DNA from 3 places in the Evansella cellulosilytica DSM 2522 genome. Region 2 is predicted to be linked to each of the others. Evidence: riboswitches for the same ligand, from Rfam matches in the RefSeq annotation. Region 2 holds a riboswitch; each other region holds the start of a gene.
What was found. Region 2 has a riboswitch for S-adenosylmethionine ahead of BCELL_RS17145 (O-acetylhomoserine aminocarboxypropyltransferase/cysteine synthase family protein). Riboswitches for the same ligand answer to the same signal wherever they lie in the genome.
Positions count from the first base shown of each region.

Region 1: linked by a shared signal. The riboswitch ahead of BCELL_RS16560 (sulfate permease) and the one ahead of BCELL_RS17145 (O-acetylhomoserine aminocarboxypropyltransferase/cysteine synthase family protein) in region 2 are both predicted to bind S-adenosylmethionine.
Region 3: linked by a shared signal. The riboswitch ahead of metK (methionine adenosyltransferase) and the one ahead of BCELL_RS17145 (O-acetylhomoserine aminocarboxypropyltransferase/cysteine synthase family protein) in region 2 are both predicted to bind S-adenosylmethionine.

Region 1 covers NC_014829.1:3,575,107-3,585,338, forward strand. Annotated here, with positions in the region: gene sat (sulfate adenylyltransferase) at 1-936, opposite strand, end outside; gene BCELL_RS16555 (phosphoadenylyl-sulfate reductase) at 956-1,675, opposite strand; gene BCELL_RS16560 (sulfate permease) at 1,675-2,757, opposite strand; SAM riboswitch class I at 2,897-2,997, opposite strand; gene BCELL_RS16565 (aldehyde dehydrogenase family protein) at 3,190-4,635, opposite strand; gene BCELL_RS16570 (homoserine dehydrogenase) at 4,668-5,705, opposite strand; gene BCELL_RS16575 (M20 metallopeptidase family protein) at 5,695-6,903, opposite strand; gene BCELL_RS16580 (cystathionine gamma-synthase family protein) at 6,929-8,116, opposite strand; gene BCELL_RS16585 (M24 family metallopeptidase) at 8,202-9,410, opposite strand; gene BCELL_RS16590 (PucR family transcriptional regulator) at 9,626-10,232, opposite strand, start outside.
Region 2 covers NC_014829.1:3,691,566-3,701,797, reverse strand. Annotated here, with positions in the region: gene BCELL_RS17180 (ABC transporter permease) at 1-3, shown strand, start outside; gene BCELL_RS23240 (hypothetical protein) at 116-244, shown strand; gene BCELL_RS17175 (LTA synthase family protein) at 404-2,233, opposite strand; gene BCELL_RS17170 (SMP-30/gluconolactonase/LRE family protein) at 2,446-3,318, shown strand; gene BCELL_RS17165 (YozQ family protein) at 3,536-3,772, shown strand; gene BCELL_RS17160 (alpha/beta-type small acid-soluble spore protein) at 3,784-4,038, shown strand; gene BCELL_RS23235 (hypothetical protein) at 4,228-4,359, opposite strand; gene BCELL_RS17155 (hypothetical protein) at 4,403-4,702, opposite strand; gene BCELL_RS17150 (alpha/beta-type small acid-soluble spore protein) at 4,848-5,030, opposite strand; SAM riboswitch class I at 5,416-5,525, shown strand; partial or broken gene BCELL_RS17145 (O-acetylhomoserine aminocarboxypropyltransferase/cysteine synthase family protein) at 5,696-6,985, shown strand; gene BCELL_RS17140 (homoserine dehydrogenase) at 7,034-8,326, shown strand; gene secY (preprotein translocase subunit SecY) at 8,679-9,980, shown strand.
Region 3 covers NC_014829.1:3,536,983-3,547,214, forward strand. Annotated here, with positions in the region: gene BCELL_RS16385 (protein kinase domain-containing protein) at 1-166, opposite strand, end outside; gene BCELL_RS16390 (tetraprenyl-beta-curcumene synthase family protein) at 401-1,462, opposite strand; gene BCELL_RS16395 (alpha/beta fold hydrolase) at 1,500-2,285, opposite strand; gene BCELL_RS16400 (gamma carbonic anhydrase) at 2,442-2,954, shown strand; gene BCELL_RS16405 (phosphatase PAP2 family protein) at 3,374-3,904, shown strand; gene BCELL_RS16410 (glycosyltransferase family 4 protein) at 3,923-5,077, shown strand; gene metK (methionine adenosyltransferase) at 5,369-6,580, opposite strand; SAM riboswitch class I at 6,783-6,902, opposite strand; gene BCELL_RS16420 (ABC transporter substrate-binding protein) at 7,136-8,134, shown strand; gene BCELL_RS16425 (ABC transporter ATP-binding protein) at 8,160-8,930, shown strand; gene BCELL_RS16430 (ABC transporter permease) at 8,917-9,723, shown strand; gene ytkD (RNA deprotection pyrophosphohydrolase) at 9,786-10,232, opposite strand, start outside.

The sequences.
Region 1 (10,232 bases), 120 kb from region 2:
CGGTGTTATACCTAACTCTTCCTGTGTGAAATGATTAAATATGAGCTGCGCATCGTAAGTACCGTAATAATCACCTACACCTGCATGATCTCTACCTACAATAAAATGCGTGCAACCGTAATTTTTTCTGACTAGTGAATGAAATATCGCCTCTCTAGGCCCTGCGTACCTCATCGATGCTGGGAAAACTGCTAAAAATACTCTATCAGCTGGGTAGTAGTTTTCTAGTAACACTTCGTAACTTTCCATCCGTACATCTGCAGGAATATCATCCGCCTTCGTTTCACCTACTAGTGGGTTTAAAAATAACCCATCTACAATTTCTAAAGCCGTTTTTTGAATATACTCATGTGCACGATGAACTGGATTACGTGTTTGAAATCCAACAACTGTTTTCCAACCACGATTTTCGAATGTTTTACGCGTCTCTATTGGTGTTAAGTAATATGTCGCAAACGACTCCTTCTTCGGAACCTTTACCAACGTTATTTGCCCAGCTGCATAAACATTACCTCTATCATAGAGCTTCTTTACACCTGGATGTGCCGTTTCTGTTGTTTTATACACATGGTCGGCTTCTTCCAATTTATTCGGGGTAAAAAGCTCAGATAACTCTATTATGCCATAAATAGTACCCTCATAGGATAACTTTGTTTTTTGACCAACTTTCAAACTATTTGCCGTTTCTTCTGAGATTGGTAAAGTAATAGGAATACTCCACACGGTCCCATCCGCCAACCTCATATTTTGAACAACGGATGTATAATCTGCTTCACTCATAAATCCTTTTAGAGGACTGTATGCCCCATTGGCGATTAGTTCCAAATCTGAAAGTGCTGTTCTATCAATCTCTATCGTTTGAAAAACATCTGAATAATCATATTGCTCATTTATGCGATGAATAAGTGTTCCTCCGTGCGGTTGACTCAAAGTCATGCTTATTTCCCCTCTCATGTTATTTTGTGTGTAATCCACATTCGGTTTTATTACTCCCGGACCACCTTCCAGCCCTTAAGTCCTCACCTTCCTCTACTGGGAAAGTGCATTTGCTACAGCCAATACTTGGGTAGCCTTGATCATGTAGCTTATTGTACGGCAAGTTAAACAAATGAATATACTCCCAGATTTCATCCCATGTCCAATGGATAAGTGGACATATTTTGATAGATTGAAACTTATCATCCTTATTTACAAATTGCGTATTTGCTCTCGTCGGTGATTGTTCTCGTCTTAACCCCGACAACCATGCTTTACTCCCTGACAATACAGACTTTAGCGGAGTATTTTTTCGGAGCTTACAGCAAAGGTCAGGATTTTTTATCCATAATTCATTACCATATTGATCTGCTTGTTCCTCTAAAGTTATTTCTGGCTGTTTCAACTCAATACGAAGACTCGGATACTTTTTCTTCATCTGTTCAATTAATTCATACGTTTCATCGAAATGTACGTTCGTATCAAGAAATACGACCTTTGCATCCTTCTTTACTTTACTAATGAGATCTATGAGAACGATCCCTTCTGCACCAAAGCTACACGCATAGACTAAATCATCGTTAAATTGCTCATATGCCCATTTGATAACATGCAACGCGTCATTTTTCATTTTCGCGTTAAGATCAGCGTAATCCTGATCTTTCAAATTTTCATAGAGTAATACTTGATTACTCATCATTAAATTCCTCCTCCTTCGTTATGCACCGACCTTTTTTCTTCCTTCGTTGACCTGTATAAACTAATTGAGCCAAAGGTTGTGACAAAAATACTTATTACGATAATCATCATATACGGATTAGGCATTAATAGTGTATGTATTAAGCTAAAAGAGACAACGAGTGACATCACAGGTGAGACAATCCACACTTTTATGATTTTTTGAATAACTGATTTCTGCCATAATTGAAATCCAGTTTCTGCTGTACCGACCCCAACAATAGCGGAAGTAGTTGCTTGCGTTAACGGTACTGGGATTCCAAAAATGGATGCAACAATGACTAAAGCTCCACCTGTTCCTGAGACCGCAATACCTTGTAGCTTTGATAATTTTGTGATTTTCTTTCCATTTGTTTCTAACACTGCCCCACCTAGTAAGAGAGCACCAAGTGCTACAAACAGTGCACCTAACCATATTCCTAAAGTTTCTTCCATGATGCCAGCCCCTATTAATGGGCCAATTGCATTTGCTACATTGTTCATCCCTGCTGAAAAAGCTTCCACAAATCCAGTAAGTATAAGTAGTATAGAAAGAATTTTCTTCCACTTTGCTCCTTTCAGTCTTCCTGGATATTTTTTTTCGAAGTAACTAATCATTTTCTGAATGCAATAAGCTATTACAAATGCTGCGATTGGAACAATAAGCCAAAAGGAGACAATAAATAGAACATTATTAACAAATAAAGATTGGAAAGCTACGCCAACTCCTACAATAGATCCGATTGTCACTTCACTAGTCGATAGGGGAATCCCGATCATATTTGCGATAAATAAAGTAAGGGTTGCTGAGAATAAAATAATGAGCACTACCTCAACGGACAAGATATTTGCTGGGATTATTCCTTCCCCTACTGTTTTTACCACTTGCCCACTTCCAATAACAGCACCTAAAAAAGCACCTAATCCAACTAATAGTAGCGCTAATCTTTTCTTTTTTATTGCTCCTGCCCCATATGCAGGACCCATCGTCGCAGCCGCTCCGCTAGCACCAATATTCATAGCAAAAAATAACGCAATAATGATCGCAACGTATGTCAAAAACATTTCCCACAACCCTTTCTTCAAACCACCAACCTACAAAACCTATAATTCTTGTAATTCCTACATGTTTACTATGAATTAAACGAAATAAAAAAGACCTCTTATGCAGAGGTCGATATTCTCGTTAACTGAGCAAATCGTCCCCTCATCTATCAGAAAATCATCTGCTGGAGTTAGCACCTTTGAATTCAATGGTTGCCGAGGTCTCTATGGGCCAGTTCCCTAAACCTCTCTTGATAAGGTTCATATTATAAAAATTCTTTGTTACATCATGCCATACATAAAGATATATAGTCAATAGGAATTTCAAAATTTTTAATTCATATACATTAAATTGTGTAAAAGAGGCGAGGATGACTCAAAAGGTTGCATTTTTCCTTTTCAGTCATCCTTACTATTACTTTTTCGAGACATCCACGTCTACACGTTGAGGCACTATAGCCATTTTTGTAATTGAAAGCAGACTACCTTTGGCTCTGTCATCGCTTCAATTGCCGATCTTACACCTTCTCTTCCTAGGCCAGATCCTTTAATACCTCCAAATGGCATTGCATCAATACGATAATCGCTGCTATCATTTACCATAATGCCCCCTACTGCCATGTTTTGAATCGTATAGTAGGCGTTGTCAATATTATTAGTAAATACCCCTGCCTGCAACCCATAGTTTACGCTGTTAGAACGTGCTACGGCCTCCTCTACATTATTAACAGGAAATACAAGAACGACTGGTCCAAATATTTCTTCCTTTGCTATTTTCGCACCTTCTGGAACATCCGTTAATATTGTAGGTTCATAAAATGCACCTGTTCTTTTTCCCCCTGTGTGGAGCTTTGCTCCTCTGTACAGTGCATCATTCACCCACGCTTCTACTCGCTTTGCTTCACGTTCATTTATAAGCGGCCCCATATCCGTAGACTCTAGTAGTTTATCACCGACTTTTAGTTTCGTCGTTTCTTCTACTAGTGCCGTTAAAAATTGATTATAGCTTTCTTTTTCTACATAGATTCGTTGAACGCCGATACAATTTTGCCCTACTGCAGAAAATGCCCCTGAGACACATGCTGCAACTGCTTCAGATTGATTCGCATCATTTAGAACGATGACGGGCGAATTTGATCCTAGTTCCATATTCACTTTCTTTAAGCCAGCTTGCTTTGCAATTTTCTCTCCTGTTTCAAGTCCGCCAGTAAAAGATATCATTTTTACATTTGGATGAGTGATGAGTGTTTCACCTATGTCCTTACCAGAACCGGTGAGGACCGATAAATACCCTTTAGGTAAGCCTGATTTTACAAATGCTTCCGCTAACAATAGTGCACTCAAAGGTGTAACAGAAGCAGGCTTTACAACAATCGGATTTCCTGCTGCAATAGCGGGACCAATTTTGTGTGCAACTAAATTTAATGGGTCGTTAAAGGGCGTTATCGCACCTATCACACCAATTGGAAAACGATAATGATAACCCACTCGGTTTTCGCTACCTTCCATTTGATCAAAATTAATCGTTTCGCCATTCACTCTTCTTGCTTCTTCTGCACTTATTTTAATCGTCTGGATTGTGCGCTTTACTTCTCCTCTTGCCTCCTTGATTGTTTTACTGCCTTCCGTAGCAATTGTCCTCGCGTATTTTTCTTTATTTTCTTCAATGTAGTTAGCAACATTATTAAGAATGCGAATTCTTTCGTGCGTGGGCCAAGCTGCATGATTTTTCAAGACAGAATGCCCTTTATCAATTGCCAATAGCATTTGTTTATTAGAGGCTAAAGGAACTTTTGCAATGATCTCGTTGTTTTCTGGATTATAAACATGAAAGAATTCCTCAGCATCCACCCAGTCTCCAGCAATGAGCATCTTTTCCACCAATACATCTGTATGCATCTTGCACCACCCTCCTTAAATTTCCTAATCCATTATTGATTTTTAAAATGAAGTAAATCAATCAATAATGAATAGGCTGTTTCAGTTAAGCCAGCTCCAGGCCCCGTTAGCATAATTGAACCCGCTAAATCGCATTCATATACAATCGCATTTGTTGCTCCAGAAACACCAGCAAGTGGGTCGTTAATTTCGATTAATTCAGGTTGTACTGATGCCTTTACTTGCCCATTCTCATCACCTTTTATTTTGGCAATTAATCGCCACACTTTGTTTTCTCGTAACGCCTCACTCACCTTCTCATTCGTAATATTACGGATGCCAACACACGGGATATCATTTGCTTTTAACTCCGTATTCATCACGTAGTTAGCCAAAATTGTCGCCTTGTACCTGGCATCAAAACCATCTACATCACTTGTTGGATCTGCTTCTGCATAACCAAGGTTTTGTGCCTTTTTTAAAGCTTCCTCATAAGAACAACCTTTTTCCATTTCTGTAATCATATAATTTGTAGTTCCATTTAGAATACCTCTTATTTCCTTAATTTTATTGCCAGCAAGTGTGACTAACGGTAACCTTAAAGCTGGTGTTCCACTCATCACAGTTCCTTCAAATCCCCAGTACGCATTATTTTCTTTTGCCAATTTGCTCAGTTCTCTGTATGCTAATGCTACTGGCCCCTTATTTGTGGTAACAACACTTTTTCCCTCTTTAAATGCAGCTTTGCAGTGGTCAATTGCTGGTTGCCCCGTTTCCACGTCAGTAAAGGTTACTTCTACAATTACATCTGCATTACTCTTCTTGATCGTCTCTAGACTATCCATCCCCCTTACAAGACCACTCTCATCTGAATACGCTTTCAAGTTTCCTGTCTTATTTATGGTTTCAATCAATCTTGATACATTAAGACCATTAGGGTTGTAGAGAGAACCTTTCATTACATCCGAAACCGCGACTACTTCAAAATCCAAATCATATTTTTTAAAGAATTCATCTTTCTTCTCATACAGTAATTTTGCTAAAGTTTGACCGACTCCACCAAAACCAATAAAGGCAATTTTAGTTGTCATCCGCTTCCCTCCTTACCTCAGTATTTATTAAATCGCAAGCACACGCTGTCAATACTGCCACGCCTATCGGAAGTGCTTTTTCATTTAATTGAAATTGAGGTGTATGCAGCTGAAATTCTTTCTCCTCAAATGCACTACCTAAGAAAAACATAGATCCAGGAACAACAGCTGTCATATGTCCGAAATCTTCACCACCCATACCAAACGGTTCCTCAATTATCTTCATGTCAGGATACAACCTTTTTGCATTTTTCTTCATGAGTCTTGTAATAGCAGCATCATTATATAGGGCTGGTTCCCCTCGTTGAATGGTCAAATCAAAGGTTCCACCAAAAGCTTCACAAATTTTCGCTACCGCTTCTAATTCCTTGATGAGTTGAGATCGAATAGTAGATTTATAGGATCTGATCGTACCACCAATGGTTACTTTTTCAGGTATAACATTTTTAGATCCTTCTGCCTTTAACTCCCCGACACTAATCGTTCCAACGTGTAATGGGTCTATTTTTCTGCTTATCAAACTATATATCCCTTGTAAAACAAAGCTACTAATCCATATTGGATCCACTGTTTGATGCGGATAGCCACCATGACCACCCTTTCCTGAAATCGTTAATTCAAAATTATCGATATTCGCCATGCTAGGACCTTCATTTACTTGTATTTCCCCTACTTTTCTCCAAGGACAAACATGCACGCTAATTATTGCATCAACTTCATCCAATATTCCGTTCTTGATAAAGTAAGGTGCTCCTGTTAGCCCTTCATCGTTTGCACTTTCTTCTGCAGGCTGGAAAATAAATTTTATCGTGCCTTTCAAATTGTCATCCTTCATCTCTTCGTTTAATAACTTCGATGCTCCTAGTAGCATCGACATATGTGCATCATGCCCACAAGCATGCATCACGTTCAAATTTTTAGAAGCATATTTCAAATTTGTTTTCTCTTGTATAGGAAGGGCATCCATATCTGCACGAAGAGCAATAACACGCCCAGGACCATTTGATATCGTAGCTACTATTCCATGTTCTGCAATATTTGTTTCAATGTCAGTGATGCCAAAAGATTTTAGCACTCGCACAATATAGTCGCTCGTGTTAGACTCTTCAAAACTTAATTCGGGATATTGGTGAAAATAACGACGCCATTCTATTAATTCTTGCTTTAAATTTTCTGCGCACTTTGCAATAGTTTTCAACAGATACCCTCCCGTTCTATTATTTTCATAATTTGGATGGTAAAGATTGAAAGGCTTGATCTAAATCACCAATTAAGTCTTCAATATCTTCTATCCCAGCTGAGTAACGAATTAAGCCTTCTGGAATCCCCATTGCCGCTCTCTCTTCAGGTGTACATTCCACATGACTCGTCGTTCGTGCTGGACCAACGATTGTCTCCACTGCACCTAGATTTGCAGCTCTGTTGGCGAACTGTAGCTTCGGTAAGAAATGACGAACTGTATCCATGCCACCTTTGACCGAAAAACTTAACATGCCTCCAAATCCGCGCATCTGTTTCTTTGCAATATCATGCCCTATATGCTCCTCTAAACCCGGATAAAATACATCTTCAACGACATCTACAGTTTTTAAATATTTTGCAATGGCAAGTGCATTTTCATTTTGTTTATCAATTCTAAGCTTCAATGTTTTCATTCCTCTTAACAGTAAATAAGCAGCCATCGGATCCATTGTGGCGCCATTTATTTCACGATAATGATAGATAGCTTCAACTAAATCCTTTGAGCCGCAGACAGCTCCACCTAATGCATCTGCATGCCCTCCGAGAAATTTCGTTGCACTATGAATGACGAGATCTGCACCTAATGCAAGTGGGTTTTGATTAATTGGTGTTGCAAACGTGTTATCTACAATGACAGTCGCTCCTACTTTTTTTCCTGCCTTCGCCATTCTTTCAATATCAGTAATTTTAACAGTAGGGTTTGTTGGAGTTTCCAAATAGAGCACTTTGCACCCCTTCTCAACTTCTTTTTCAAGCGCTTCGTGATCACCTGTGTCACATAAAACGACTTCTACCTTTTTCTTTGGTAAAAATTCAGTAAAAATTTTATTCGTTCCCCCATACGTATCTTTTATTGAAACAATTCGATCTCCAGGGAATAACAATGTATCTAAAGTGTTACTAATCGCTGCCATTCCTGTTGAAAAGCTTGTAACAGCATCTGCATCCTCTAGATTTCTTATTTTTTCCTCAAAAGCCTCAACAGTGGGATTTGTATTTCGCCCATAAATATGCCCCTTTTTATTTCCGATTGCTACTTCATACCATTCATCCATGTCTTCATACCCATAGGAAACGCTGTGCACAACTGGCACTTGTGTTGCACCAAAAGCTAGATAGTCTCTCTCGCCAGCCCAAATAGATCGAGTACCCATTTTGGAATCTCTCATATTCTCTACTCCTCCTTTAATGATCATCATTCATTATGCTTGAAGGCCAAAAAGCTCTTCACCACACTTTTTGGCACCTTCAAAGCTAACTTATTTTTCCGTCATGCTGATTCATCATAAATGGTGGATGGATAATCATATCCCTCGGGAAATTTGTAAACGTCTCGCACCCATTTTCTGTGACTCTAAATGATTCACTTATTTCAATGCCATAATTGTTAAACCATAACGCAGGAATTAAATGAAAAGTCATGTTCGGCTCTAACACTGTATTGTCACCTTTTCGAATACTTGCAGTATGCTCTCCCCAATCTGGTGGATAATTTAAACCTATTGAATAACCTAATCTTGCTTCTTTTTCATATCCACGTTTTGAGATACTGTTTCTCCAAACATTTTCTAGCTCCCCACAAGTTACACCTGGCTTAACCGCATTTAATACTTCATTTACTCCTTCAACAACTACTGGACTAATATTTTTTAGCTGTTCAGAAGTAGAACCTACAGAAATAGTACGTGCAATCGGTACATGATACCGTTTATAGCATCCTGCCAACTCAATAATAACTGTGTCACCCTCCTGGTAAGCTCTATCAGACCATGTTAAATGTGGTATAGAAGTATTCCTTCCTGAAGGTAACAGAGGTACGATCGCTGGATAATCACCTCCATACTCATCGGTACCCGATATCAGTTGAGAGTATATTTGCGCTGCTGTATCACATTCTCTTACTCCCGGCTTAACACTTTGTACCGCCTTATACATTGTTTCTTCCGCTATTTTGCCAGCTTTTTTCATATATTCTATTTCTTGATCTGATTTTACGAGGCGAACATAATTAACTAGAAGTCCTGCATCTTTAAATGTCGCGTCTGGTAGATTCGTTTTTAATACGTCGTAAGCTTTTGCGGAGAAATAGTAATTATCCATTTCTACACCTATATATTTCTTCCTATGTCCCATTTGCTCTAACTTGTGAGCGATATACTCCATTGGGTGATAAAAGGATGATTGTACGTAATAATCAGGATAGGAAATCACATTATCATCGTGTATCCAAGTCGTAGCTCTTGCCCCATTAGCATCTTGATATCTTCCAATCCATACCGGCTGGAGATCCTCCAGCGAAACGACAAGCATTTGATGCACATAAAACGACCAAGCGTCATAACCTGAAAGATAATTTATATTAGCAGGATCTGTTACTAGTAAAACCTCAACCCCCGATTTAACCATTCTCTCTTTCGTTTTCCGTAACCGATCTTGATATTCCGCCATCTCAAACGGTAGCAATGAGGCTCCTCCTCCCTTTATTAAACTTATATCTTTTGTTACTATTACCATATTAAAAAATCACGTTATTCGTAATGTTCATTTTGTATGAACTTTTCAAATGTACTTTTATACAATTTTTAGACAGAAGTGTGTAAAATCGCTTAAAATAAGTAACGAAGCGCTATAAAATGTAGAAAATCTACCTTTTATAGCGCTTCACATTGTTAGATTTTTTAACTGAATTTTTTTAACATCCATAACCTGACACTTAACTCCAATAAAAATAAGTCATCAGAATCGACTAGGGACAAGCCTGTCAGTGATTCAATATTTCTTAATCGATGAAGCAATGATTGCCTGTGTAAATTTAATGCTCGTGCGGTTTGACTCACATTCCCCTTATACTTATTGTAAATAATAAACGTGTATATTAAATCTGTTTGTCTTTTTTCATCATAATCTAATAATGGTTGTAGCGTATCTTTTACAATTGTTGCTATTGCATCTTCTTGAGAAATTGCCATGAGCAAACGATTTATTCTCGTATCGCTAAAAAATGTTCTCTCCCCTAACCCTTTCTGCTGCTTACCAATTTTTAACGCTGTCTTTGCCTCTTCATAACTATTATGAAAAGCATAATGTCCGTCTTTATGGGTAGCAATGCCCCAAGAAAAAGTGATATGAGATAATAACTCATATAACCTTTCTTCAATGTTGTCTAAAAATTGATTCGCTGTTTCCATGTATGGTTGGTTATCGGCTTCTAAAAATATAATAACTTCATCCTCATCAAAAGTCGTCATCGTCCTTCTTCTAAGATTTTTACCGGCTCGCGTGATT
Region 2 (10,232 bases):
TAATAAGTATAAAACTTGGCATTGAAATTTTCATAAGAAAGACAAAAAACCGAGCTTCATCAAGCTCGGTTTTAGTACTGCTTAAAAGATATGTAATATATATTAGGCGGTGGAAATGCAGCCACGCGTAGTAGTGAGAAGAGCACTCACTACTACTTTAAAAGAAATGTGGCAACATTTCTTCACCGCTTCTAAGAAAAGACAAAAACCGAGCTTTACTAAGCTCGGTTTTAGTTCTGCATAAGAGAAATGTAATGTATATTTAGGCGGTGGAAATGCAGCCACGCGTAGTAGTGAGAAGAGCACTCACTACTACTTTAAAGACATGTGGCAACATTTCTTCACCGCTTCTAAGAAAAGACTAAAACCGAGCTTTACTAAGCTCGGTTTTAGTCTTTTCTTTTCAATTAAAACGGAATAGGTCACCATAGATGATTTTGTCTGAATAGAAAAGCGCTTCTTCACCTTTTTCTCGTAATGAATCACACTTTTCTAAAGGGAATTCTTCACCGGTAGTGTAGCTTAAGCAAGAACCATTTACTGATATTAGTTCATTGGAAATGGCTGTTCCATCCCTTAGTACAGCAAACTCTTCGCGGTTTTCAGCAAATAAATCATTGCCAAACATGACGTGATCATCTTCCGGAATCCCCAGTAAATTTAAGAGTGATGGCATCACATCAACTTGCCCAGAAATGGTTGATATTGTTTTCCCATCTACACCTGGTATGTGAATAATGAGTGGTACTCGTTCCAGTTTCACAGCCTCATAAAGGTTAATCTCTTTCCCTAAAAATTTGCTAAGCTCATCATAATGACTATTTGCAATGCCATAATGATCTCCATACATAATTAATGCAGTGTTTTCATATAAACCTTCTTCTTTTAATTGATCAACTAAAATTCTCATTGCTTCGTCTGTGTATCTGACAGTTGGAAAGTATTGATTTACAATATTACTATTCGAATTAAATGGTTCAATGAAATGATCTTCCTCGTCTAAGTGGTACGGAAAATGATTTGTAAGTGTTAGTAGTGTACTATAAAAAGGTTCAGGTAGCTCAGTAATGTAATCCATTGATTGTTCAACAAAATCAATGTCTTTCATCCCCCATCCGACAGAATTACGCATGGAAATATCATAATCACTAAATGAATATATTCGGTTATAACCTAAGTTAGGGTACATAACGTCCCTATTGTAAAAGGATCGGTCATTTGCATGAAAATTCGCTGTTTCATATCCGTAATTAGTAAGGGTTTCGGGAAGTGCACGATATTCATTCTGATCGTGTGTCAGAAATACAGCACCTCTTCCTAGCGGATATAAGGAGTTGTTAATAAGAAACTCAGCGTCTGACGTTTTTCCTTGACCTGTTTGATAATAGAAATTATCGAAGTAAAAGCTATCTTCAATAAGCTCATTGAGAAATGGGGTTATTTCCTGTCCATTTAATTCCTCACCAATAACAAAGCTCTCGACAGATTCTAGTGACACGACGATAACATTCATGTCTTTAGCAATACCAAACATGTCATCGTTTGGTGCAACGCGATTTTCATCTAAATGCTTGTTAATATTAGTCCAATCATTTTCTTCTGCAAACACAGTCTGAACGCTCGTTTGTGTTTGGACAAATGCATCATATATATAGAAGTTATATAATCCTAACGATTGAACGAGAAACGTTCTATTAAATGCTTGCGCTCTGTCTAACGTACTTACTTGCGCGATTGAAATAGTGATAATCACGAGTATGACGACAACAGCCGCTTTAGATTGCTGAAATGTTATTTTTTCAAATCGAACCCATTTTGGTTTTTTCCATATGAAATAGCCGATAATAAATAGGTCTAAAAAGAAAAATACATCGTACCAATGAATAAGTTCAATAATACTAGTCGATAAATCCCCCATATTGCCACTCATTAACAGCATAGGTAGTGTAATAATATCACTGAACTCACGGTAGTAAACGGCGTTAGAATATAACACAATTGTTAGTAACACACTAATAAAAAGAAAGTAATAGCCTTGCCACTTTGGTTTGAAATAAAGGCCGAGTCCAAAAACAACGACTAAAAAAACGAGCGGACTTAGTATGAACGTAACAGCTTCTAAAAAATAATTTATCGTTAATTGGAATGTAGTCATGGAAATAATGAGTGTTTTTATCCATAAAAAGGTGAGACTAAACAGCATGAAGCTATGTCTCTTTGTAATGGATTTCATAGTATCAACCTTCCTTATTTAAAAACACAAAATTTGTTATACAATGTTTCATTATAAAATCTTCATGAAAACAAAACAACAAATTAAGGTTATTTACATAAAATTACATACCCGTTTTTAAAAATAACAAACTGAGTTTTTTTTCAAGGGAAATCGTCTTTTGTATCGAAGAGTAAGAAGAGGATTCAAATGAGAAAAAAGGGTGTGAAAAGATGGAAGCTCAGTTAATAATCCCTGCTGGAGCCACTTTAGGTGAGGGTCCTTGTTGGGATGAAAAAAAACAAGTACTGTATTGGATAGATATTTTAGAGAAAAAAATACATCGTTTTAAACCAGTGACAAATGAAACGCAAACAATCAAGCTTAGCCAATATATTGGTTGTTTAGGCCTAGTGGAACGTGGTGGCTATTTAGTTGGCCTTCAAGATGGCATTTATTACTTAGACGAAATAAGCGAAGAGATTGTTTCAATTAATCACCCTGAGTCAGAAAAAAAAGAAAATCGTTTTAATGATGGAAAAGTTGATCCTGGTGGTAGGTTTTGGGCTGGAACAATGCATCTAGATGGTCTTGAAGGTGAAGGCGCACTATATCGTCTAGATATCGATAAAAATATATCACGTATGATTGAAGATGTATCAATCTCAAATGGTCTTGCTTGGGATACGAACAAACAACTCATGTATTATATTGATACACCGACAAAAAAGGTCGCGGCTTTTGACTATGATGCTGCTACAGGTGAAATAAACAATAAAAGGTATGTCATTACAATTCCTGAAGGAGAAGGTTTTCCTGATGGGATGACTATTGATGCTGAAGGTATGCTTTGGATTGCGCATTGGGGTGGTTCCCGAGTTTCAAGATGGAATCCGGACAATGGAGAAAAACTAAGTGAAATTTTCTTCCCCGTCAGTCAAGTAACATGTTGCTGCTTTGGAGGGGAAAAACTAGATAAATTATACGTTACAACAGCGAGTGTCGGTCTTTCAGAGGCAGAGCAGAAGGAGCAACCAAATGCAGGTGGCGTTTTTGTCGTAGAACCTGGGGTAAAAGGCACATATAGCTACCGTTTTAAAGGTTAACGATTTGAGGGTGACTTAAAAAGTCGAATTTTTACCTTTGAGTCATCCTCTATGCAATGTGCCACCGCAATCTCTTAAAGCCCATTATAAGTCGATTTCTTGTAGTTAGCGCACGCCGAGTGGATTCATTGCCAGAAATTATAATAGCTTTTGGGACAGCCTGCTTCATATTTTTTTACTTTCATGTAAAACATAATAATGATTGGAGGCGAAGCAAATGCACAAAAATAAAGTGACACATGAGCAAATTGACAAAGTAGCTGAAAAAACATATGAAGTAAATCAATATAATAGTAAAGATGAGACTGAGAATGGATTAGCGGTAACGCATGAGCAAGTGTCAGATGCATATACAGAAGGAACGATTGACGCTAAAATTGATGAAGTTAATGAGAATGGGCAAAAGACTTCGGGCAAAGCAGGAAGAGAAATACCAAGAAAAGGCTTTGAATAAGGTGAACTGGGATGAGCCGTAAACATAAAATTCTTGTTCCGGAAGCGAGAGAAGGATTAGATCGTTTAAAGGCAGAAGTAATGAACGTTAAAGACCGGGAAAACGTGAAGTATGAAGTTGCTGATGAAAAAGGAATCTCCTTGCAGAAGGGCTATAATGGCAATATAAAGGCAAAAGATGCAGGGGAAATAGGTGGAAGTATCGGTGGAAACATGGTTCGTGAATTAGTAAAAATGGCACAAAAACAAATGACAAAACAGCGATAAAAAAGGGGAGACAATGGATAAAAACGAATCCATTGCCTCTCCTTTTTTTTATAAGATAAGCGTATAAAATTGGCAGTGGAATTTTATCGCCGTGCGTACTAGCGAGAAGAGAACTCACTAGTACTATAAGAGGTACGGCGAAATTCCACTGCTTCTAATAGCTTTTGGGACATCCTCTTTTGCTTAATTTTATTGAAATGCTTTTATGTCGAAAACAAAGTGTAGTATTAAAAAGACAACGATCATCATCAATAATCCCCATGTTAAACCTCTAAATGCTTCTTTAATGTATAGATCATCATTTTTGCGCACAGGCTTCATTTATTTCCCTCCACTTTATTTTAATATAGTAGGAAGGTGGTAATTATAAATAATCACCGTTTTGATTAATATAAGTGGCCTGCTTTTTTTGCCAACACTTCTGGAATGTATCAGAACGTGCTATGACCAAATCGCTCAATATTTTCTGATGAAAAAAAGATGGAGAATACAATAACCTATTTGTACCTTTATCTTCCGGTTCATTCCCTTCAGCTGCTAACTCATATGTTGTTGCTGTAATGTAGTTCTCATAGTTGTCAGAAAAATGAGAAGGTGCATGAATCGATAGGACTAATAATAGAAGAGAGAACGAAAGGATAATATTTAAAGATCGAACAATCATGAATAATATCCCCTCTCATCTAATGTACTTGTCACATTTGTTAATTACATATTATATGTTACACATTAAATTGGGAAGAGTTTTATGTACCCCATTCATATTAAAAACACGCAGGCGCTATGCCTGCGTGTAAGTGCCACTCATATTAAAATTTTTGTTGTTCAGCTTGTTGAACTAGGCGTTTTGTAATTTCGCCACCTACAGATCCATTTGAACGTGAAGTAGCATCTGCACCTAGGTTTACACCGAATTCTTGCGCAATTTCATACTTCATTTGATCTAATGCTTGTTCTACACCAGGTACGAGAAGTTTGTTGTTTCGTGCCATCGTGTATCACCTCGCTTTATTGTAGGATACTTTTATTATGTTAGTATTTTAAAATTCTATTCAAACAGTAAACTGGTAAATATTATCTGCTAAGTTTTTTCAACTTGGGGAAGGAAGTCTATCTCCAGACATCATCATCCCTCAGGAGAGCACTCCTAGTACTTTAAGGGATACGTCGAAATTCTTAAAAAGTGTGTAAAATAAATTGACACGCTTATAAATAGGTGTTATTATTTTCAACAACTTCATAATATTTAAAAAATTTGCGATAATAGTGTGAAGGACAGTTTTTCATATAAAAACCGTTGACGAAAATTATATACAATGATACGATCCTTTAGAGGACTACTGTGTTAAAATATTGATGAAAAATACATATATTAAGCTCTTATCCAGAGAGGTGGAGGGACCGGCCCGATGAAACCCGGCAACCAGCGAGATGTTTATCTAGCAAGGTGCCAATTCCTACAAAGCTTTTGCTTTGAAAGATGAGAGAGGTCGTTCTAACCATGTTACTAACGTCTCTTTGTCTTTTCGGCAGAGGGGCGTTTTTTAGTAGGAATGGTAAAATACTGTATTCGTTATGTAAGTAAATCCTAGAAGAGGAAATAAACTTTAAAGTTTAACATATTTAAAATTACAAATTTATGTAGGAGGGATTTAACATGGCAGAAGAGCAAAACAAAGCGTATAACGTAGAAACAGTACTATTACACGGAGGTCAAACCCCTGATCCAACGACGGGGGCAAGAGCGGTACCTATTTATCAAACGACATCTTATGTCTTTGAAGATACGGCTCATGCAGAAGGTCTTTTTTCTTTAAGTGAGCAAGGGAATATTTATAGTCGAATTATGAATCCGACTGTAGATGTTTTCGAAAAGCGTATTGCTCAATTAGAGGATGGGGTAGCAGCTGTCGCAACATCTTCAGGTATGGCAGCTATTTCACTAGCAATCATGAATATAGCTGGAAGTGGTGATGAAATTGTAGCTGCAACAAATTTGTATGGAGGTACATACAACCTTTTCTCTACTACATTACCTAAATACGGAATAAAGGTACATTTTGTTGATGCTTCTGATCCACAAAACTTTAAGGAAGCCATTAATGATAAAACAAAGGCAGTCTTTGCTGAAACAATCGGAAATCCTAGTTTACAAGTATTAGATATCGCCGGTGTGGCAGAGGTAGCACACGAAGCTGGGATTCCTTTAATAGTAGATAGTACATTTACGACACCATACGTATGTAAGCCGATTAATCATGGTGCGGATATCGTTGTTCATTCAGCAACAAAATGGATTGGAGGTCATGGAACTTCGATCGGTGGCGTTATCGTAGATGGTGGTAAGTTTAATTGGGATTCTGAAAAATTCCCAGGCTTCACAGAGCCAGACGCTAGCTACAATGGATTACGATATGCAAAAGATATTGGTGAACTAGCATTTGCCATTAAATTACGGGTACAGCTACTACGCGATTTCGGTGCTTGCTTAAGCCCGTTTAATGCATTCCAGCTTTTACAAGGGTTAGAAACATTACATTTGAGAGTAGAAAGACATAACGAAAATGCACTTAAGCTAGCGCAATATTTAGAAGAGCACGAAGCGGTGGAGTGGGTTAACTACCCTGGACTAAAATCTCACGCATCATATGAACATGCTTCTGAGCTATTACAAAATGGCTATGGTTCCGTTCTTATCTTTGGTATAAAAGGTGGCCGTGAAGCAGGAAGAAAGCTAATCGATAATATTGAATTGTGGTCTCACTTAGCAAACGTTGGAGATGCAAAGAGCTTAATTATCCATCCAGCATCTACGACTCATCAGCAACTAGCTGGGGAAGAGTTAGCAGCAACTGGTGTAACGGAAGATCTCGTTCGATTATCTGTTGGTCTTGAAAACGTGGAAGATTTGTTTAAAGAGTTAGATCGTGCATTGAAAATAGCTACTAGCTAATAAGCATAAGAATAAATTGATTTATCAAGGAGGACTCTCGTCATGAGTCAGTCATTTAAACTAGCGATTATCGGATTTGGAACTGTAGGTGAAGGAGTATATAGAACGATTGAAAAGAAAGCGAAAAAGCTCGAAGCCCTTTTAGGGGCACGAATAGAGATCCCATTTGTAGTTGTTAAAAATGTAGATAATCGCCAAGTGAATGGAGAAACAACGGTGACAAATAATCTCGACGATGTATTAAATGCACAAATACATGCTGTTGTTGAGGCAACACCTGACTCAGAAACTGGCTATCCATATGTTACTGCATTGTTGCGTCAAGGAATCTCTGTCGTATCAGCGAACAAGGAGCTTCTTGCTAAGCACGGTGATGAACTTCACACGTTGGCAGAACAAAACAGTTGCCAGCTTTTATTTGAGGCTGCCGTTGCAGGAGGAATTCCTCTACTAAATACACTTCGCCACACGTTAAAAACGAATACAATTAATCGTTTAGAAGGTATTGTCAACGGCACGTCTAACTTTATCCTTACAAAGATGAGAGAAGAATCATCTTCCTTTGCATCCTCTTTAAAAGAGGCACAAGAAAAGGGGTTTGCAGAAGCAATTCCTGATAAGGATATCGATGGATGGGATCCTTATTTTAAAACGAATATATTAAGTCGGTGGATTTATGGCGTAGCACCAGAATGGGAGTCAAATAGTCCGTTAGGGATCCGCTCGGTCAACATCGAAGATATAAAGCTTGTAGAAAAAATTACAGGTCGTATTAAATTGGTTGCTTCCCTCATTAAAGGTAATAATAAAGTAAGTGCGTCGGTACAGCCTTCGATTGTTTTACGAGAGCATCCGCTTTTTAATGTGGAAGGCGTTAACAATGGTATTCATATTGAAGGAAGTATCGTAGGTTCTGTATTATTGCAAGGACCAGGAGCGGGAAGGTACCCAACTTCAAGTGCAGTCATTGAAGACGTTGTGAATCTTCTAATGAATGAAAATGAGTTAAATAAACTATCCGCCTATGAATTTACAGAGCATCTATTTGACTCTGACGAGGAATTAAATCATGATGAAGCGAATAAGCTATGGTTTTTAACTGGTGATGATCGTTTGCCTTTCTATATTTCTAAAAGTCGGCTTGACGTACTGCTTTCAATAAATCCAATTAACCATAGACACGGGTTTGCAATTAAAGCGTCAAGAGAGGAAATCGATGCGCTAATAGCGATTGATAGATTAACAGGAATAAATGTGTATCCATTATTAACGGATGAAAAGGAACTGCTATTAAATGATTCACCTGTAAAAAAAGAAAGAACACTAACTTTCTAAACGGGAATCACAAAGGCTGTGTCGGAAGGTATGAAACACCTTTTGACATAGCCTCGCTTTTTCCACTCCTATTTTTCTAGTGAAAACTAGTAAGAGATAAATTGTCAAAATTTAATAAGGTAATATTAGATAAATTATGATAGAATAAACTGTAGCTTTCACAAGTGAAAGCGTTATCAGTAGTTTGTTCATTCTATGGTCAGTAAGAACCCTAATTTTGTCAAAAAAGGATGTAAATTTTTATCTTTTTTTAAAAAATTACAAACTGTGTCTTTATTTTATGATATTCTATTAGCAACGGCCATAAACAAACTAGAGTAGGTCCATATATTAAAAGGTAGAGGTGCTGCACATGTTTCGTACTATCCGTAACATTTTCCGCGTGGGTGAACTGCGCAACAAGATTATTTTTACATTATTAATGCTGTTAGTGTTCCGTATAGGTGCACATATTCCAGCCCCCGGGGTAAATCCTGATGCTCTTAATTTTGACGGTTTAGCAGCTTTTGGATTACTTGATACATTTGGTGGAGGAGCTTTAGAAAGATTCTCCATATTTGCAACAGGTATCATGCCATATATTACAGCTTCCATTATCGTTCAGTTATTAAGAATGGATGTTGTTCCTAAATTTGCTGAATGGGCGAAAGAAGGAGAAGCAGGTCGTAAGAAACTTGCTCAAGTAACACGTTATGGAACTATTGGTATTGCATTTTTACAGGCGTTAGCATTATCCATTGGATTTAACAATATTATGCCAGGTGTTGTTCCAGACCCTTCTGTAACCACATACTTACTAATTGCTGTTGTTTTAACAGCAGGTACGGCATTCCTTATGTGGGTAGGGGAGCAAATTACAGCACAAGGTGTCGGAAATGGTATTTCCATTATTATCTTTGGAGGGATTGTAGCTGCAATTCCAAATGGTGTTAGACAAATTTATACTACTTATATTGTTGATGCAGGAGACCAGTTATTCTTAAATATCGTAACGATTTTACTTATTGCACTTGCCATTTTAGCGGTTATTGTTGCGATTATATTCGTACAACAAGCTGTTCGTAAAGTGACAGTACAATATGCTAAGAAAATGGCTGCAGGTGGAAAGAAAACAGGTGGACAATCGACGCACATTCCATTAAAGGTAAATGCTGCAGGGGTTATTCCAGTTATCTTTGCTTCAGCATTGTTCTTTATGCCACAAACAGTTGCCGGTATTTTCGGGAGCACAGACGGATTTGGTGGTTGGATTATACAATATGTAAATCTACAAGAACCAGTTGGTATGGTAGTATATGCTGCGTTAATCATTGCCTTTGCTTACTTCTATACGTTCATTCAAATGAACCCAGAGCAGATGGCAGAGAACTTAAAGAAGCAAAATGGTTTTATTCCTGGTATTCGTCCTGGTAAAGCAACACAAACGTATATTGTTCGTACGCTTTACAGATTAACGTTTGTTGGATCTCTGTTCTTAGCAACTGTAGCTGTCATGCCGTTGATTTTCACACGTGCTGCAAGCTTACCACCAGCTGTACAAATTGGTGGGACAGGGCTACTTATCGTGACAGCGGTAGCGTTAGATACGATGAAGCAAGTGGAAAGCCAGTTAATTGAGCGAAGATATTCAGGATTCTTAAAGAAGTCTTCATAAAGAAACGATAATAAAAAGAGAGGCCCCTAGGGAGCCTCTCTTTTTCTCAGAAGATAAGAAAGTATAAATTTGGTAGTGGAATTTTATCGCCGTGCGTACTAGTGAGAAGAGCACTCACCAGCACTTTAAAAGCTACGGCGAAATTCCACTGCTACTAAGAAAAGACTAAAAATGAGCTTTGCCAAGCCTGTTTTTAGTTTTTTTCTTATGGTAAAAAATGTATCCAATGGAGATATTGTAAATCTACTATAA
Region 3 (10,232 bases), 150 kb from region 2:
ACTTAACAAACTTTTTCACTCCACCATCCATAACACCAAAGCATAAATTTCCTGAATCTTGTTCTGAAAAAACGCGAAACACTTTACCTACACCTTTTAACCAATCGAAAGACTCTACTTCCTTTAATGAAAAAATAACATCATCTACTTTTACGGTTCTTATCATTAAAACCTCCATTACAGTGATAAGTATAATTTCCATATCAACAAGAAAAATCCTCTTTCTTTATTACGTTGTATAATACGGTCTTTTCTTTGGAGCAGTGGAATTTCGCTGTAGCTCTTAAAGTACTAGTGAGTGATCTTCTCGCTAGTACGCACGGCGAAAAAATTCCACTGCCAATTATACTTTCGTATCTTTTAAAAAAAGAACTGCCACTTTGCAGTTCTTCTCACTTTATTACGTACCACTAGCTCTTCGATAAAGCCAACCGTTCACATAGAAGAACATCGTTGGTGCTCCTCCACTGCGGATAAAGCGATGCCCTTGTTTACGAAGATGCGGATCTTGTTTTACCTTTTCGTCTGCTAAATAGATGGCTAGTAAGCCATTATTGATCAATCTATGAAATTTCCAATCTGGCAAGTCGCGAATACTCTTATCTGCTTGACGGAAAAAGTGAACGAGCCTGTCCATCATTTCCTCTTCATCTTTATAATAAAAACAAAAGTTTAAATCTCCACCAAGTCGGTCCTCTTCTTGATCTATAAAATAATCCATTAAAATATGTAAGCCTTGTACCCAAGGAAAATATCCTTCCTTCACTTTCAAAGCCTTTTCTTCTGTAAAGTTTTCATATGTAGAGTAAGCGGTTAAGCAGAAAATACCTAGCGTTGACCCTGTGCTAGCCGAAAACTCATACCACGTCATTGGTGGGACTTCCTTTTCAAATTCTGCAAACCATTTTTCTAATCGTGGAACACGTTCTTCCTTTTTCACATGCTTATGTACTTGGAGATCACTATATAAATTGGCTAAATGTATATTCGCCTCTTTTACGACTTTGTAGCTTGGAAATTTACTAATACATTTTTGACAAGTTTTCACAAGACTTTCTAAATAGCCGCCGTCATCTTTTTCTTCACGGAAACGATAGTAATCCTTCACTTCTGCTCCAGGAGTCAGTGCATCTGGCATCGACTCATGTAATGCACGAAAATCATTTGGATCAAGAGACGTACTTCGGTCACATAAGTTATCTAAATAATCACTTATCGTTTGATATGCTACTACAAATTCAATTACTTCATCTCTTCTTTCTTTTGCCAATATTCCGTAAATAGAGCCACCCTCACAGTGAAAGGTTTTTGATTCAATGCTAGCTAACGCCTGCTTCCTTAATTCTTCATTAGGAATTTCCTGTGCTTTCTTTTTCCAGAATTGTAAATATTCATGGACTTTTGGTAAAACAAATTTATACACATGGAACATTAATGTCCATGAGGAGGTTGGAATTTTCATACTTCGTCTCCTTCCTTCAACATTGCCTTTTACTTTATCATGATCGCTGTAATGTTACAAACCCTATCAAGTGAGCTAATACTTTATGGCGCTCAGGCTCGTTTAATACTTCGTGATATAAATGATCCCATTCTTTATAGTATTTATTTGATATAGGTAAACGGTCGAACCATTCCTTCGCCTTATGTTTATTCGTAATTAAGTCTCCTCCAGCTTGTGTTACTAAAAGAGGTACATCCGGAAATTCATTTACATTCTCAATCGCATTTGTCATCGCCTTGTCTAATTCTCGGTACCAGCGAACACTCACCTTTTTGATTAGCTTATCGTCATGCTTATCACGACTTCGCATCCACTCATCTCTAGTGCCTGATCCTGGTACTAATCCAGATGGAAACCGAAAGCTTGGATAAACAACATTTAAAATATGAGCAGCAACTTTTTTATTAAAGTCAGGTTCATTCACTAATCCTAAGCACGGGGATGATAATACTACAGCATGTGGCAAAGCAGCTTTTTGTAACGACATCAACGTGTGAATAGAAATCAGTGATCCCATACTATGTCCAAGTAATATGATTGGCACATCATACTTTGTTGCTTCATTTAACCATTTTTTTACGACTTGGATGTAGTCATGAAAGGAGTTAATATGGCCTCTTGGTCCAGTTGTCGTCCCTTGGCCAGGCAAATCTCCTTGTATGACATTGTATTGGAGCTTGTTCAATTGTTCTCTCACCCATTTATAGCGTACATGATATTCACCAGCTCCATGCACGATAACAAAAACACCTTTAGGCTTTTCAACTTCCCATTTCCACATCGCAAAAACTCCCTTCCTTCATATCTTCTCTTTCTCATACTTATTCGTCAAGTGACATACTATTGACATTTCCCTGAACAATAACATTTTGGTAATATGTTATTAACTGATAAAAGTTATCCATAAAATGTTATATGGAAAAGGAGGCGTAAGTCAATGATTTACCCATATAGAGATAAATCTCCAGAAATAGATGACTCTGTATTTATTGCTGATGGAGCAGTAGTTACTGGGGATGTATCAATCGGAGAAAAATCAAGCGTTTGGTTTAATACTGTAATCCGAGGAGATGTGGCACCCACAATTATTGGTAAGAACGTGAACATACAAGATAATAGCGTATTGCATCAAAGTCCAAATAACCCACTTATTCTTGAAGATGGTGTTACTATTGGACATCAATGCACGTTACATAGTAGCGTCATAAGAAAGCATGCACTAATCGGAATGGGTTCAATCATTTTAGATGGCGCGGAAATTGGAGAAGGTGCTTTTATAGGGGCTGGAAGTCTCGTCCCACAAGGGAAAAAAATCCCTCCTCGATCACTAGCATTTGGCCGCCCAGCAAAAGTGGTCAGAAAATTATCAGACAACGACATGATGGATATGGACAGAATTAGAAGAGAATACGTAGAAAAAGGACAATATTATAAAGGACTCAAAGACTAATCATTGTCCCAAAAGTGAATAGGAGTCCTGCCAATGGCTACATTCGCTGCGCACATATTACAAAAAACGTTATAACTGCTATTAACTTATCTTTAAAGCAGAGGAATTCCTCCGCATCTTTAAGTACTAGTTAGTGATTTTCAGTGGTCACTAAAAAATACAGAGCACTTTTACAGGGCATTTATTTGTATTGCAGTCGCTCGCCTGATAGGAGAAACCGAATCCTATCAGGCTTTTTAACGATTGCGATGACTTCGCACATTGCTTAGAGGTGGACTCAAAAGGTAAAAAATCGATCTTTTGAGTCCACCTTTATCTATATTTTTAAATTTCTTAGCAAAAGCTTCACATTTACATTATATTTCCTTAAAACTTTTTTATTAGAATTTTAAGTAGAACAATAAGGGAGGTTTAAAAAAGTGGAAAAAGCCCGTTACTGGTTTTACGAACAAGATTGTTCAATCTTTCGTCTTATTAACCGTGCAGAACAAGAGTCCTTTTACCATCGAATCATGGGAATGATTACTCATTTAGGTGGTGCACGATTTACAATACTTTTTTGCGTTATTACACTTATCTTCTTTCAAAACGAATTAAAAGCTATTGCCATTATTTCATCTTTATCTTTAGCTTGTAGCCATGCCCTGGCAATCATGATTAAAAAAATTGTCCCAAGACTTCGCCCATACCTAGCTATAAATTATTCTTATGTTGCGAAAAACCCTTTAAAGGATTCATCTTTTCCATCTGGGCATACGACAGCTATTTTTTCATTACTCTTACCTTACATGTTTTTTGCTAACATCTTAATACCTATATTACTCCCTATTGCAATACTAGTTGCCATTTCAAGAATTACGATCGGATTACATTATCCATCTGATGTTATTGCTGGTGCATTTCTAGGTTTTATTACCGTTATTAGCATCATGTATGTTTACCCTTTTTAACAATAAGGAGGAAAAAAAATGCGTATTGCTTTATTCTCTGATACTTTCACTCCTCAAGTAAATGGCGTTTCTAAAACAATGAATCGATTAGTTCATTATTTAGGAAAGGAAAAGATTGATTATGATATTTTTGTTCCTGAACTAAATGACGATGAATCGCTATTTAACGGAAATGTACACCGATTTGCCAGTTTACCTTTTATCCTCTACCCAGAATGCAGAATAGCACTCCCTAACGTATTAACAATTCGACAACGGCTACATGCTTTACAGCCAGAGCTTATCCATATTGCTACTCCATTTAATATGGGGCTATGTGGTTTACACTATTCCAACAAATATCACGTACCTTTTGTTGCTTCCTACCATACACATTTTGATCATTACCTACACTACTATAAATTGGGCTTTATGCTCCCCTGGATTTGGAAATATCAGCAATGGTTTCATCGTGATGCAAAAAGAGTTTTTGTTCCTTCTAAAGAAACAATGTCTCATTTAGAAAAAAAGGGATTTCAACATTTATCACTGTGGCAAAGAGGTGTTGATTGCGATTTATTTCATCCTAATTACGATCCTAAATATTTCCGGCAGAAGTACAGTATTAACAAAAAATATATACTACTTTACGTTGGGAGACTTGCACCTGAAAAGGATCTTCACATTCTTTCTGAAGTCATTTCAAATATGCCATCACATCAAAAAGAACTGATTCAATGGGTATTCGTTGGAGAGGGTCCGATGAAGGATGAATTAAAAGAAAAGCATAGGGATGATGTTATATTTACTGGCTATTTAGATGGAGAAGAACTTGCAAGTGCGTATTCGTCTGCCGATTTATTTGTTTTCCCTTCGACATCAGAAACATTTGGGAATGTCGTATTAGAATCTCTTGCTTCAGGTACACCAGCCATCGTTTCTAATAGCGGTGGAGTAAAAGAGATCGTGACAAACGGAGAAACTGGAATGATATGTCCTGGGAAAAAAGCAGATGCATTTCTAAAAAGCATTACGACTATATTATTTACGCAGGATTTAAATAAAAAAATGAGTTTGAAAGCAAGAGCGTACGCTAAAACACAATCATGGAATCATATATTTTCTAACTTAGTGAGTGAGTACGAGCAAGTTATATATGAAAACGAACAGAGGTCTAATCGTATTGCACAATAAGAAAAACTAAAAACGAGCTTCAAGCTCGTTTTTAGTCTTTTCTTTTAAAAGGTCGAATTTTTACCTTTTGAGTCAACCTCTAGCTTTTGAGACAGTCGCGTCTTTTCTATTATTAGTGGTGGAATTGCGTTGCGTGTATCTAATAAAGAACTAATGAGTACTCTTATCCTTAGCGTGCACGGTGTCTCAGTACCATTAAAGTATGCAACATCGAATTCCGATATAATCAGTTTTATTTTACTGGAGGTTGTCCAATTTCCTTATCGAAAAGACTGGGCGGTCACACATTTCTTATTTTGCAGCACTATTTAATGCTTGTTCTTTTAAAGAAGCAGCTTTATCCGTTTTTTCCCAAGGTAGATCTACATCTGTTCTTCCAAAGTGGCCGTAAGCTGCCGTTTGCTTATAAATTGGACGGCGTAAATCTAACATATTGATGATGCCGGCAGGACGCAAATCAAAGTTGTTGCGGACAACTTCTACTAGTACTTCTTCCGAAACAGAACCAGTACCAAACGTATCAATTGCAATAGAAACTGGTTGCGCTACACCAATCGCGTATGCAAGTTGTACTTCACATCGATCTGCTAGACCAGCAGCAACAATATTCTTTGCTACATAACGAGCTGCATAGGCAGCAGAGCGGTCAACCTTTGTTGCGTCTTTACCAGAGAATGCTCCACCTCCATGGCGAGCATAGCCGCCATAAGTATCAACAATAATTTTTCTTCCAGTTAACCCTGCATCTCCCTGTGGTCCACCAATGACAAATCTGCCTGTTGGATTAATAAAATATTTTGTTTTCTCATCTATTAATTGAGCTGGCACAATCGGTTTAATGACATGCTCTTTTAGATCAGCAACAATTTGTTCATTTGTTATTTCAGGGTGGTGTTGTGTTGAAATGACGATTGTATCGATATGAACTGGCTGATCGTTCTCATCATACTCAACTGTTACTTGGGTTTTTCCGTCAGGGCGTAAATAGCCAACTGTACCGTCTTTCCTTACTTCACTAAGTCGTCTCGCTAATTTATGCGAAAGAGAAATAGGCAGTGGCATTAATTCAGGCGTTTGGTTATCAGCATAACCAAACATTAAACCTTGGTCTCCAGCTCCGATCGCTTCAATTTCACTATCACTCATTTGGCCTTCACGAGCTTCTAACGCTTGATCAACACCTTGTGCAATATCCGGTGATTGCTCATCAATAGAAGTTAATACAGCACAAGTTTCGTAATCGAAACCATATTTCGCTCTTGTGTACCCAATACCTTTCACTGTTTCTCTTACAATCTTAGGTATATCTACATAAGTTGATGTACTAATTTCCCCCGCTACTAATACTAGCCCCGTGTTTACAGATGTTTCACACGCTACCCTTGCGTTTGGGTCATTTTTCATAATTTCGTCTAGGATGGCATCAGAAATTTGGTCACAAATCTTATCAGGATGCCCTTCTGTTACAGATTCAGATGTAAATAAACGACGTTTTACTGACACAGTACGTACCTCCTTAATTCTGTTCCCTATGGATAGGATATGTTAAATGAATCAACGGTACTCGTTCTCCTACTAAATGGTACAAATCGACAAATGCCGATTTGGACGAATGATAGTTGTTATTGTTTGCACTTTTTTGCTAAATCTCCAATAAAAAAACCTTTCCTATAGAGGAAAGGTTATCATTGCATTCGCCTTTCACCTCTTATCGGTCAAGACACGCAAAATACATGTCCTGCAGGTTAGCACCGTTCACCTTGTCAACACGGTGATGGTTGCTGGGCTTCTTTGGGCCTGTCCCTCCGCCATCTCAGGATAAGAGTATCCGTTCGCAAAAAGGATAACTGATTTTCTACTCACTGTCAACTAATATACGGCTACATATCCACATTTTTCTACATTCTTATAATTAAACACGGTTTTGCCGTAACCATTTTATCATCAATGAATATTTTATTTCATCAGTTTATTTATTTTTATATGCATGCACATTTTTCAACATATCATCATAATTTATCACATCAGCGTTCACCTATTATAGGAGGTTATTTACAAATGAAATTCATGAAATACGGGTTCCTTTCACTTATATTCCTTTTAGGAGTTTCTCTTTTCGTCGGTTGTAGTTCAGATGAAGAAACAACAGAAATTCGTTTAGCAGAGGTTACAAGGTCTATCTTTTATGCTCCCCTTTATGTAGCGATTTCAGAAGGGTTTTTTGAGGAAGAAGGCATTGAAATTGATTTAACAACTACTTGGGGTGGAGACACGACAATGACAACATTATTGTCAGATGGTGCTGATGTTGCATTAGTTGGTGCAGAAACATCTATTTACGTGTATGCACAAGGTGCTAATGATCCAGCTATAAACTTCGCTCAGCTGACACAGACTGATGGTACTTTTTTAGTATCACGTGAGCCAGTAGAAGATTTTGAATGGGATGATTTAAAAGGAAGTACTTTCTTAGGGCAACGCGCTGGTGGTATGCCACAAATGGTAGGTGAATACGTCCTTAAACAAAATGGTATTGAGCCACATGAGGATTTAGAGCTTATTCAAAATATAGATTTTGGAAATATACCTTCAGCATTCGCTTCTGGAACGGGCGATTATGTACAATTGTTTGAACCACAAGCGACACAATTTGAAGAGGACGGTATAGGGTATATTATCGATTCTTTCGGTACACAATCCGGAAATGTTCCTTATACAGTGTTTATGTCAAAACAGAGCTATTTAGAGGAAAATGAAGAAGCTTTAGAAAGCTTTACTAGAGCAATATATAAAGCACAGCAGTGGGTTCAAGAACAGCCAGAAGAGGTTGTTGCAGAGTCAATAGTAGATTTCTTTGAAGACACTTCTTTAGAAACAATTGAACAAGTGATTGAACGTTATAGAGATCAGGGATCTTATGCAGAAACGCCAATTTTAGATGAAGATGGTTGGTATTTATTACAAGAAATGATGGATGAGTCTGGTGAGTTACCAATGGATGTACCATATGAGGATTTAGTCAATACAGATATACCAAATCAAATAGTGAATGAATAAATGCCTTCGATAGGAGGAGGTTAACATGTCATTTTTACAACTAGAGAAAGTGGAAAAAACATTTTTTTCAAAGGATTCAATGACTGAAGCAATTAAGGATATAAATTTTGCGGTGAACGAAGGAGAGTTTATTTCTTTAATAGGTCCTAGTGGTTGTGGTAAATCAACAATACTTTCACTCATCTCTGGTTTAATTCGACCAACAAGCGGTAACGTTTTGCTTGATGGAAAAGAAATAAAAAAGCCTACACCGGAAACTGGATATATGCTTCAGCAAGATTATTTGTTTCCTTGGCTAACAATAGAAGAAAATATTACGATTGGCCTCAAAACAATGGGGAAATTAACTGAAGACAAAAAAAAGCATGCCAAGTATTTATTAAATGAAATGGGTTTAGCAGAAACTGCAAAACAATATCCTAGCGAGCTATCAGGTGGTATGCGGCAAAGAGTGGCTTTAGTAAGGATGTTATCTACTCAACCTAAGCTATTATTACTAGATGAGCCATTCTCTGCCTTAGATTATCAAACAAAGCTAAAGCTTGAGGACCTCGTGTTTTCCACGATAAAGGAGCACAAAAAGACAGCAATTTTAGTCACTCACGATATAGGTGAAGCAATAGCAATGAGTGATAGAGTTATTTTAATAGGGCATAGTCCGGGACAAATCAAAAATGTTTTTAAGATTCCAAATCAATTGTCAACAAAGCTACCTTTTGACGTCCGTAATCATTCGTTATATAACGAATGGTTCCAAGAGGTTTGGAAGGAGTTGGAATCTCTTGAGCAAACGTAATGAGCAACTACACAAAGAATACGTACAACGATTAACACGTGAAAAACGATATGTAAGGATGACTCAACTAAGTATTTTCATTTTCTTCTTTGCGTTTTGGGAAATTGGCACAAGGTTAGGATGGATTGATCCACTATTATTTAGTTCTCCCACACGAGTATGGGAGCTATTTGTTTCAAGAGTACAGGACGGAAGTTTATTTATGCATACTTCCGTCACCCTTTTTGAAACGATTGCTGGTTTCTTATTAGGTACAGTGCTTGGAACGATGATGGCCGCAATACTGTGGTGGTCACCATTTCTTTCCAGAGTACTAGACCCGTATTTAGTCATTCTTAATTCTATGCCTAAAGTAGCTTTAGGACCTATCTTGATTGTAGCTTTCGGAACTGGATTCACATCTATTATTGCGATGGGGGCGCTCATCTCTGTCGTCATTACAACATTAGTCGTTTATAACGCCTTTAAAGGTGTAGATGAAAACTATTTGAAAGTAATTCAATCTTTCGGGGCTACTAAAAAACAATCTTTTTTCTCTGTTATTTTCCCCGCTTCATATCCAACAATTATATCCACATTAAAAGTAAATGTTGGTCTTGCATGGGTAGGTGTCATTGTTGGGGAATTTTTAGTATCAAAACAAGGGCTAGGTTATATGATTGTATACGGATTCCAAGTATTTAATTTCACACTAGTGATGCTATCTCTTATTATCATTGCTATTCTCGCAACAATCATGTATCAGCTCGTTGAATTATTGGAGAAAAAACTTATAAAAAGGCATAACACGTAAGAATAATAGAAGCTGATCCAAAAGCTATTCATAGTATAAAGGTTGACTCATTAGGAAAAAAATTATCCTTTTGAGTCAACCTCTTTTCTTATTGGTTTTAGGTGTTGAAAATTAGTTCGAACTTCTCGCAAGCTTAACGGCAGCACATCATCTTTCATAATAAAACTATATTCATTGTTTGTACGAATATTATCAGGTAAGCTTTTTAACAGCTTCGGCCCTTTCGTTTCAAAGTAATTATTCTTCGATATTAACTCATCTATGATGGCGTAATAAACGTTTTTAATAACAGTATCACTTTTACCTTCTACTTGATATTGACCTATATAATACAATTCAGAAACGATTCCACCTGTTTCTTCAAATACCTCTCTCTTTGCTGCCTCAACGGCTGTTTCACCAGGTTCTACTTTCCCCCCAGGAAACTCTAATCCTCTACTCGGGTGTAATGTAAGAAGCCAACTTCCTCGAAATTGACAAATGATCCATACGTGCTTCGGTTCTCTTGA